DNA from 2 places in the Castellaniella hirudinis genome. Region 2 is predicted to be linked to the other one. Evidence: predicted binding sites of a transcription regulator. Region 2 holds the regulator's gene; the other holds the start of a gene.
What was found. The regulator sigma-54, encoded in region 2, starts transcription at its own class of promoters, with help from an activator protein. The targets are predictions, from matches to a motif close to TGGCANGNAANCTGCTTT.
Positions count from the first base shown of each region.

Region 1 (4,414 bases), on a different contig from region 2:
GGTAGTACAGGTCGGCGCGGAACCGGCCCTGGGCCACCAGCGCCTTCAGGTCCTGGTGGCTGGCGCTGACCAGGCCGAACTCCAGCGGGACGCGCTTGTCCGACCCCAGGGGCTGGACCTCGCGTTCCTGCAGCACCCGCAGCAAGCGGGTCTGCAGCGCCAGCGGCATGTCGCCGATCTCGTCCAGGAACAGCACGCCGCCTTGCGCCTGCCGCAGCAGGCCGCGTGCGCCTTCGCGCCGCGCGCCGGTGAAGGCGCCCGGCTCGTAGCCGAAGAGTTCGGATTCGACCAGGTGCTCGGGCAGGGCGGCGCAATTGATGGCGACGAAGGGGCCGGTGCGCCAGGCGCTGCGCGCATGGATGTGGCGCGACAGGACTTCCTTGCCGGTGCCGGTTTCACCGCACAGCAGCACGGCCAGGCCCGCATCCAGGGCGCGTACGGCCTGATCCAGCAGGGGGCTGCTGACGGCGTCGGGTTCGGGCAGCGGACGGGCCGCCGGGCGTGCGTCCGCCCGGGCGGCCCTGGGGGCCTGCGGGACGGCGAGGGGACGCGCGGGGGCAGGCGGCGGCGCGATCAGGCGGCCGGTCAGCGGCCGGCCGTCATGGCGGTGCAGCGCGGTGTCCCGGGCGTGCAGCGGGCCGTCGATCCATTGCGCGCAGGGCGTGCCGATGAGCCGTCCCCAATCCGCGTCCAGCGCCCGCAGCGCGGCCTCGTTGGCGCCGGCGATGCGGGCGTCGTCATCCAGGAGCAGGAGTGCGCGGCCGTCGTCCTCCGGCCCCTGGCCGAGGCGGAAGTCCAGGCGGCGCAGCGGGCTGGCGCCCAGTATCTGGTCGGCGATGCCGCGCGCCATGCGCTGCACCAGCGCCAACACATAGTCGTGCATATCATCGGCGGGACCGGACAGGTCGAGGATGCCGAGGATGTCCCCCGTGGCCGAGAAAATGGGGGCGGCATGGCAACTGAGGATGCTGTTGCAGGCCAGAAAATGTTCCGCGCCGTGGATGCGCACGGCGCGGCCGTCATGCAGGGCGGTGCCGATGGCATTGGTGCCGCGCGCGGGTTCGGCCCAACTGACGCCGGGCTGCAGCGCCACGCGGCGCGCCTTGTCCTGGAAGCTGTGGCTGCCGCGTTCGTGCAGGATCAGACCGCTGGCGTCGGCCAGCAGCACGACGCTGTGCGCCGAATCCGCCAGCGCGCCCAGGGCGCTGAGGCTGGGCTCGGCCAGGCGCATCAGGTGCTGATGCGCCTCGCGGCGCAGATCCAGATCGGCGCGGGGCAGGGGATTGGGATCGGCCAGCAGGGCGGGGTCCAGCTCGGCGCAGCGCGCCCAGGATTGGTGGACGCGCGTCGCCGCCTGGGGGCGGGCGCCCGGCGCCAGATGGATCGTGGGCGGTGTCTGCATGGAGTCCTCCGTCCGAGGGTGTCGCAAACCTGTCGCGGTTCGCGGCAAAGACTGTCGCCGAATGCGGCGTGAAGTGTCGCAAAATGCGACAAGCCCATGTTTTAAAAGCCGTTTCGTGCCAGTATGCCACCGCCGTCCGGCCTTTGAAAGCCTCGCTTTCCCCCTGCATCCGCCCCCAGTTGGCATGCTCCTTGCTTGGATGAAAGAGAGCCCGCCGCGTGCCGCGGCGTCGCGCCCGGGTCCCGCCCGATCGGGGTCCGGCTCATCGACCAGGAGATAGACATGGACATGACCGACCTGAAGCACTTTGGCATCGATATCGGCTTTCCCTACAAAAAACACTACGAAAACTACATCGGCGGGCGCTGGGTGGCGCCGGTCTCGGGGCAGTATTTCGACAATCTGTCGCCGATCACCGGACAGGTGTTTTGTGAAGTCCCGCGTTCGGATGCGGCCGACGTCGATGCCGCGCTGGACGCCGCCCATGCGGCGCGCCAGGCCTGGGGGGAGACCTCGGCGGCGGAACGCGCCGGCGTGCTGCTGCGCATCGCCGACCGCATGGAGCAGAACCTGCGCCTGCTGGCGGTGGCCGAGACCATCGACAACGGCAAACCGCTGCGCGAGACCATGGCGGCCGACCTGCCGCTGGCCATCGACCACCTGCGCTATTTCGCCGGCTGCATTCGCGCCCAGGAAGGCGGGATCTCCGAAATCGACAAGACCACGGTGGCCTACCATTTCCACGAGCCCATGGGCGTGGTGGGGCAGATCATCCCCTGGAATTTTCCGCTGCTGATGGCCGCCTGGAAGCTCGGTCCGGCCCTGGCGGCGGGCAACTGCGTGGTGCTCAAGCCCGCCGAGCAGACCCCGGCCTCGATCCTGGTGCTGATGGAACTGGTCGGCGACTTGCTGCCTCCGGGCGTGCTGAACATCGTCAACGGCTTTGGCAAGGAAGCCGGTGTGGCGCTGTCTACCAGCAAGCGCATCGCCAAGATCGCCTTTACCGGTTCCACGCCGACCGGCAAGCAGATCCTGCATGCGGCCGCCGACAACCTGATCCCCAGCACGGTCGAACTGGGCGGCAAGAGCCCCAATATCTTCTTCGCCAACGTCATGGACCAGGACGATGCCTACTTCGACAAGGCGCTGGAAGGCCTGAGCATGTTCGCCCTGAACCAGGGCGAGGTCTGCACCTGCCCCTCACGCATTTTGATCCAGGAATCGATCTACGAACGCTTCATCGAACGCGCCATCAAGCGGGTCGAATCCATGAAGACCGGCCATCCCCTGGATGCCAGCACCATGGTGGGCGCGCAGGTGTCCAAGGCGCAGATGGACAAGATCCTGGGCTACATCGACATTGGCCGCGACGAAGGCGCCCGCTGCCTGACGGGCGGGGCGCGCAATGCCCCCGGCGCAGGCCTGGACGAAGGCTTTTACGTCAAGCCCACGCTGCTGTTCGGCGAAAATGACATGCGCGTCTTCCAGGAGGAAATCTTCGGCCCGGTGGCTTCGGTCATGACCTTCAAGGACGAAGACGAGGCCATCGCCATCGCCAACGACACCTACTACGGCCTGGGCGCCGGGGTGTGGACGCGCGACGGCGCGCAAGCCTACCGCGCCGGACGCCGGATCCAGGCCGGCCGGGTCTGGACCAACTGCTATCACCTGTACCCGGCGCACGCCGCCTTCGGCGGCTACAAGCAGTCCGGCATCGGCCGCGAAAACCACAAGATGGCGCTGAACGCCTACCAGCAGACCAAGTGCCTGCTGGTCAGCTACAGCCCGGATGCGCTGGGGTTCTTCTGACGTTCGAGCAGATCGGGACGCCATGCAAAACGCCGGCCCGGGGCCGGCGTTTTGCCGCCTGCGCCCGCCTGGGCGGGCAGGCGGATCAGGCGGCCTGGGCCTGGCCTTCGGACCCGGCGGGGACGATCGGCTGGGCGTGGGCGTCGGTGGTCAGCGGCGCCGCGCCCGAGGACAGGGCTGCGTCCAGGCGGCGCTTGTCCAGTTCGCCTTCCCAGCGGGCCACCACCACGGTGGCGGTGGCGTTGCCCACCAGATTGGTCAGGGCGCGGCATTCGGACATGAAGCGATCCACGCCCAGGATCAGGGCCATGCCGGCCACCGGCACCGAGGGGATGACCGACAGCGTGGCCGCCAGCGTGATGAAGCCGGCGCCGGTGACGCCGGCCGCGCCCTTGGAACTGAGCATGGCCACCAGCAACAGCAGGATCTGGTCGCCCAGGCTCAGGGGAATGTCGCAGGCCTGGGCGATGAACAGCGCCGCCATGGTCATGTAGATGTTGGTGCCGTCCAGATTGAAGGAATAGCCCGTGGGAATCACCAGGCCCACGACCGATTTTGAGCAGCCGGCGCCTTCCATCTTCTGCATCAGGGTGGGCAGGGCGGCTTCCGAGGAACTGGTCCCCAGCACCAGCAGCAGTTCCTCGCGGATGTAGCGCACCAGTTTCAGGATCGAGAACCCGTTGTAGCGGGCCACCGCGCCCAGGACGACCAGGACGAACAGCACGGCCGTGACGTAGAACGTACCCACCAGCATCGCCAGGTTCAGCACCGAGCCGATGCCGTACTTGCCGATGGTGAAGGCCATGGCGCCGAAGGCTCCGACCGGGGCGGCCTTCATCAGGATCTCCACGATCTTGAAGACCGGGCCGGCCAGGGCGGTGATCAGGTCCAGCACGGGCTTGGCGCGCTCGCCGATGATGGCCAGGGCGATGCCGAACAGCACGGCGATGAACAGGACCTGGAGGATGTCGCCGCTGACGAAGGGGCTGAACATCGTGGCCGGGATGATGTTCATCAGGAAGCCGCTGATGGTGGAGTCGTGCGCTTTGGCCACGTAGGTGGCCACCGCGCCCTGGTCCAGGGACGCCGGATCGATGTGCATGCCGGCGCCGGGCTGTACGAGGTGGCTGACGATCATGCCGATGACCAGGGCCAGCGTCGAGAAGGTCAGGAAGTACAGCATGGCCTTGCCCGTGACGCGAC
Region 1 is NZ_JBHSDY010000010.1:313,744-318,157, forward strand. Features, by position in the region: gene ACFO0J_RS15140 (sigma-54-dependent Fis family transcriptional regulator) at 1-1,402, opposite strand, end outside; gene exaC (acetaldehyde dehydrogenase ExaC) at 1,685-3,211, shown strand; gene ACFO0J_RS15150 (dicarboxylate/amino acid:cation symporter) at 3,297-4,414, opposite strand, start outside.
Region 1: a site for sigma-54 is predicted at 1,583-1,600, ahead of exaC (acetaldehyde dehydrogenase ExaC). Genes of this name have one in related genera too.

Region 2 (4,414 bases):
CCGGGTTGTTCATGACGGAGGTTTCGGTGCGCGTGCCCGTCACGGTGATGGTGTCGAGCCAGGTGGCGTGCTGTGCGCCGGTTTCCTGCGCGCAGGCTACGCCTGCCGCCAGCGGCAGGCTGAAGGCCAGCGCCAGTGCGCGCATGCCGACGCGCGGCGCGGCGGATGCTTCTCCCCGGCCCATGATTGCATGGTTCATTTTGTAGGTTCCCTGTGTGAATCAATGACAGGGCGGGCAGGGTGTGCTCATGGCTCTTGGCGGAAATGAGGAAACCGGACGGCGCAGGTCGTCCGGATGGCGAGCCACACTATAGAGAATGCAATTGCATCAATCAATGATTATGATAATAATTCTTATATGCAATTGATATGACGCAAGAAAACGGCGCGCGAGGCGGAGGTTTGGGAGAGGGGCGCCGGGCAGCTCGCACGCGGTGACGCGATCGCCTGGCGCGGCAACGGTCGAACCCGGGTGGACATACCGCGCGGGGCGCGTCACTGTCGCCGGCGGGCGTTTTCCAGGACGGCGAGCTGTTCGGCTGCGCGGTGGAGGCGGGCGGCGCGGCCGGCGGCCAGTTCGTCCCGGGTTTGCATCAGGTCACCCACGCGCAGGGGCTCGTCGCGGGTCTGCCAGGCCCACAGCAGCACGTCCAGCGAGGGCTTGGACAACTGGTCGGCCAGTTGCTGGAACGAGGCGGGATCGACGGGCCGCAGGCGCGCGCGCGCCAGGATCGCGCGCACGGCCAGCCACGTCAGGTAGGCCAGCAATAGAGAGCAGAGCGTGACCAGCGCGCCCCAGAAGTAGGGGTTGTAGCGCTGCAGCAGGGCGGTGGCTTCCGCCCCCATGATGCGGTTTCCGGCATAATCAATGCCGTTGCCGAACGCCAGCAGCCGGTTCAGCGCGTCATACCAGATCAGGACGACCACCACGACCAGCGCGGCCGACAGGATCCTGGACGTGGCGGTGAGCTTGAGCAGGATCCTGCGCAGCAAGGCGTGGTCCCGACGGCTGGAAGATTCGTTTCGTTCTGGGTTCATGACCGTATTTTAGATTGAACAGGCCCTAGATTGAACATGCGCGCGCAACCCTCCCTGGAACTGGGCCAGCATCAGCACCTGACGCTGACGCCGCAGTTGCGCCAGGCGCTGGCCCTGTTGCAATGCTCGTCCCAGGAGCTGGATCAGGAGATCGCCCAGGCGCTGGCCGATAACCCGCTGCTCGAAGTCGTCGAACCGGAACCGGAATCGGCGGCCCAGGCCGAGCGGCTGGACCGTCTGTGGTCGCAGCCCGCGCGCGCCGCCTTGCCCGACGATCTGCCCGAGCCGGGCCAGCCGCTCAGCCTGATCGACCATCTGCTGCAACAGTTGCACGCCACCCGTGCGACGGAGCGCGACTGCCTGCTGGTGATCCGGCTGATGGGCGAACTGGACGAGCGCGGCTACCTGGAATTCGAGCCGGCGGCATTGACCGCCGGCCTGCCGCCGGAACTGGAAGTCGAGGACGATGAATGGCGCACGGCGCTGCGCCTGTTGCAGTCCTTTGATCCCGCCGGGGTGGGCGCGCGCGACTTGCCCGAATGCCTGCGGCTGCAACTGCGGGCGCGCGCCGACGAATGGCCCGCAGACGTGCTGGCCTGCGCCTTGCGGCTGACGGACCATCTGGAGGACCTGGGCGCGGGCCGCTGGGGGCGCTTGTGCGAGACGCTGGCTTGCGACCGCGCGCTGCTGGACGCCGCCCATCGGGCCTTGCGCTGCCTGGACCCCCGTCCGGCAGGCGCCTGGCAGACCGACCCCATCCATTATGTGGTGCCCGACGTGCTGTTCCACCGCGCGGCAGACGGCTGGCGGGTCAGCCTCAATCCCGCCGTCGAACCCCGCGTGCGCTTGAATCCCGAACTGGCGGACGGCCTGGCGGGGCAGGACCTGTCGCCTGATCTGCGGGATCGGGTGCGTCAGGCGCGCAGCCTGATCCACAATCTGGACCAGCGTCGTCAGACGATCCTGCGAGTGGCGGAAATCATCGCGCAGCACCAGCAGGCCTTCCTGGAATCCGGCGTCGGGGCGCTGCGGCCGCTGACGCTGCGCGAGGTCGCCCAGGCGCTGGACCTGCATGAGTCGACGATTTCGCGCGCCACGCGCCTGAAGTACGCGCAGACCCCTTGGGGCGTGCACGAACTGAAATTCTTTTTCGGCACGGTGGTGCAGACCCGCTCGGGCGAGGAGACCTCGGCGCTGGCGGTGCAGGCGCTGATGCGCGCGATGCTGGCATCGGAGCCGGCCGGCAAACCCCTGTCCGACATGCGGCTGGCGCAACTGCTGGCCGATCAGGACGTGGTGATTGCCCGGCGTACCGTGGCCAAGTACCGCGAAGCCATGGGGGTGCCGCCGGCCAGCATGCGCAAGGCGCGAGGTTGAGGCCCCTCTGCACCGGTGTGCCCGGGTCCGGTAAAACTCGGTATCATCCTGTTTTCAGCCGCCCGTTTCCCCATGTGGAATCGTCCGCCATCCTCTGCAAGCCCTGCCGCCGGCCCGTTGCTCCAGCACTGGCAGGCCGAGGCCGTGCGCCTGCGGGAAGCGCACTGGGGGCCGCTGGAAGACCGTGCCGCCTGCCAGGCCGCCCTGCGCCTGCCGGCGGATCTCCAGGACCGCATCCTGGCGCGCGCCGCCTGGCTGGCCGAACACGGCGAATTGCATGACCGTCTGGTTCAATGGTCCATCGGCGCCCGCTGGGCGCTGGCCGCTCTGTGGCTGTGCGCCTGTCTGGCGGGCATCGGCACGGCCGCCGCCGTGCTGGGCCAGGGACAGGTCAATCTGGCGCTGGCCTTGCTGGGGCTGCTGGGCCTGCATGCGCTCACTTTCCTGATCTGGCTGGCCAGTTGGCTGCCGGGCCTGCCCGACTCGACTGCCTTGTCGCGTCTGTGGCTCTGGCTGACGCGGCGGCTGGTCCGGGGGCCGGACGCCGCCCTGGCGGCCCAGGCCTTCCTGTCTTTGCTGGGCCGGGCGCGGGCCTGGAAGACCGCCATCGGGCTGATCAGCCACGGGGCCTGGACGGCCGCCTTTCTGGGGGCGTTGCCCACGCTGCTCCTGCTCCTGAGCGCGCGCCGCTACACCTTCCATTGGGAAACCACGCTGTTGTCGCCGGACGCCTTTGTCGGCGCGACCCGGGCGCTGGGCGCTCTGCCCGGGCTGCTGGGCTTTCCGGCGCCGGGCGACGCCCAGATCGCCGCCAGCCTGGGGCCGCAGCCGCTGGCCGCCGGCGTCCAGGCCGACTGGTCCCTGTGGCTGATCGGCTGCGTCGTCGTCTGGGGGCTGCTGCCCAGGCTGCTGGCCCTGTTCGCCTGCGTGGTGCACCTGCGGCAACGCCTGGCCGGGCTGACCGTCGATCCGGGCCTGCCGGGCTGGCTGGACCTGCGCGAACGCCTGCTGCCCACCCATGCCAATCTGGGCATCGACCGGCCCGCGCCCGCGCCCGGCGGCGCGGCCGGACCCGTCGCGCCGGTCGTCGCGGTCGACGGCCGGGCGGCGGTCCTGGCTTACGAATTGGGGCCTGATCTGGCCTGGCCTCTGGAAGGACTGCCGGCCGATGTCGTGGACCTGGGCCGCTGCGACAGCCGCGCGGACCGCGCCCGCATCCGCGCGCTGCTGGGCGCGCCGCCCGCGCATCTGCTGTTCGTCTGCGACGCGCGTCTGACGCCGGATCGGGGCGCCGCCGCCTGGCTGGACGAACTGCGCCGGTCCTGCCCTGACCTGCGCGCCCTGTGCCTGGGCGGCACGCCGCCCCGTTTGCAGGCCTGGCAGGACATTCTGTCGCAACAGGCCGTCGCCCGGATCCCCAGCCTGGACGGCTGGCTCGAACACATCGGAATCCTCCGCCATGACTGACGCTTCGAACCCCATCGACCTGGCGGTCGTCGGCCATACCAATACCGGCAAGACCTCGCTGCTGCGCACGTTGCTGCGCGACGAATACTTTGGCGAGGTCGCGGACCGCCCCGGCACCACCCGCCACGTCGAAAGCGCGCAACTGCTGACCGAGACCGGGCAGGCCATCCTGGTGCTGCGCGACACGCCGGGCCTGGAGGACGCCATGGGCGTCCTGGACTACCTGGATCAGTTGTCCCCGCCCCAGGAACGGCATGACGGCCCGGATCGTATCCGCATGCTGCTCGACAGCCCTGAATCGGCCGGCCGTTTCGAGCAGGAATGCCGGGTTCTGGCGACGGTGCTGGAGACCGACGCGGCCCTGTACGTCATCGACACCCGCGATCCGGTCCTGCCCAAGCACCGCGACGAACTGATGCTGCTGGCCGCCTGCGGCCGCCCCATCCTGCCGGTGCTGAACTTCACCCGCGCGACGCTGTCGGACACGGCGGCCTGGCGCGACGCGCTGGCCCGCCTGGGATTGCACGCCACG
Region 2 is NZ_JBHSDY010000007.1:173,564-177,977, reverse strand. Features, by position in the region: gene ACFO0J_RS12425 (TonB-dependent receptor plug domain-containing protein) at 1-199, opposite strand, end outside; gene ACFO0J_RS12420 (hypothetical protein) at 496-1,038, opposite strand; gene rpoN (RNA polymerase factor sigma-54) at 1,075-2,415, shown strand; gene ACFO0J_RS12410 (DUF2868 domain-containing protein) at 2,533-3,882, shown strand; gene ACFO0J_RS12405 (GTPase/DUF3482 domain-containing protein) at 3,875-4,414, shown strand, end outside.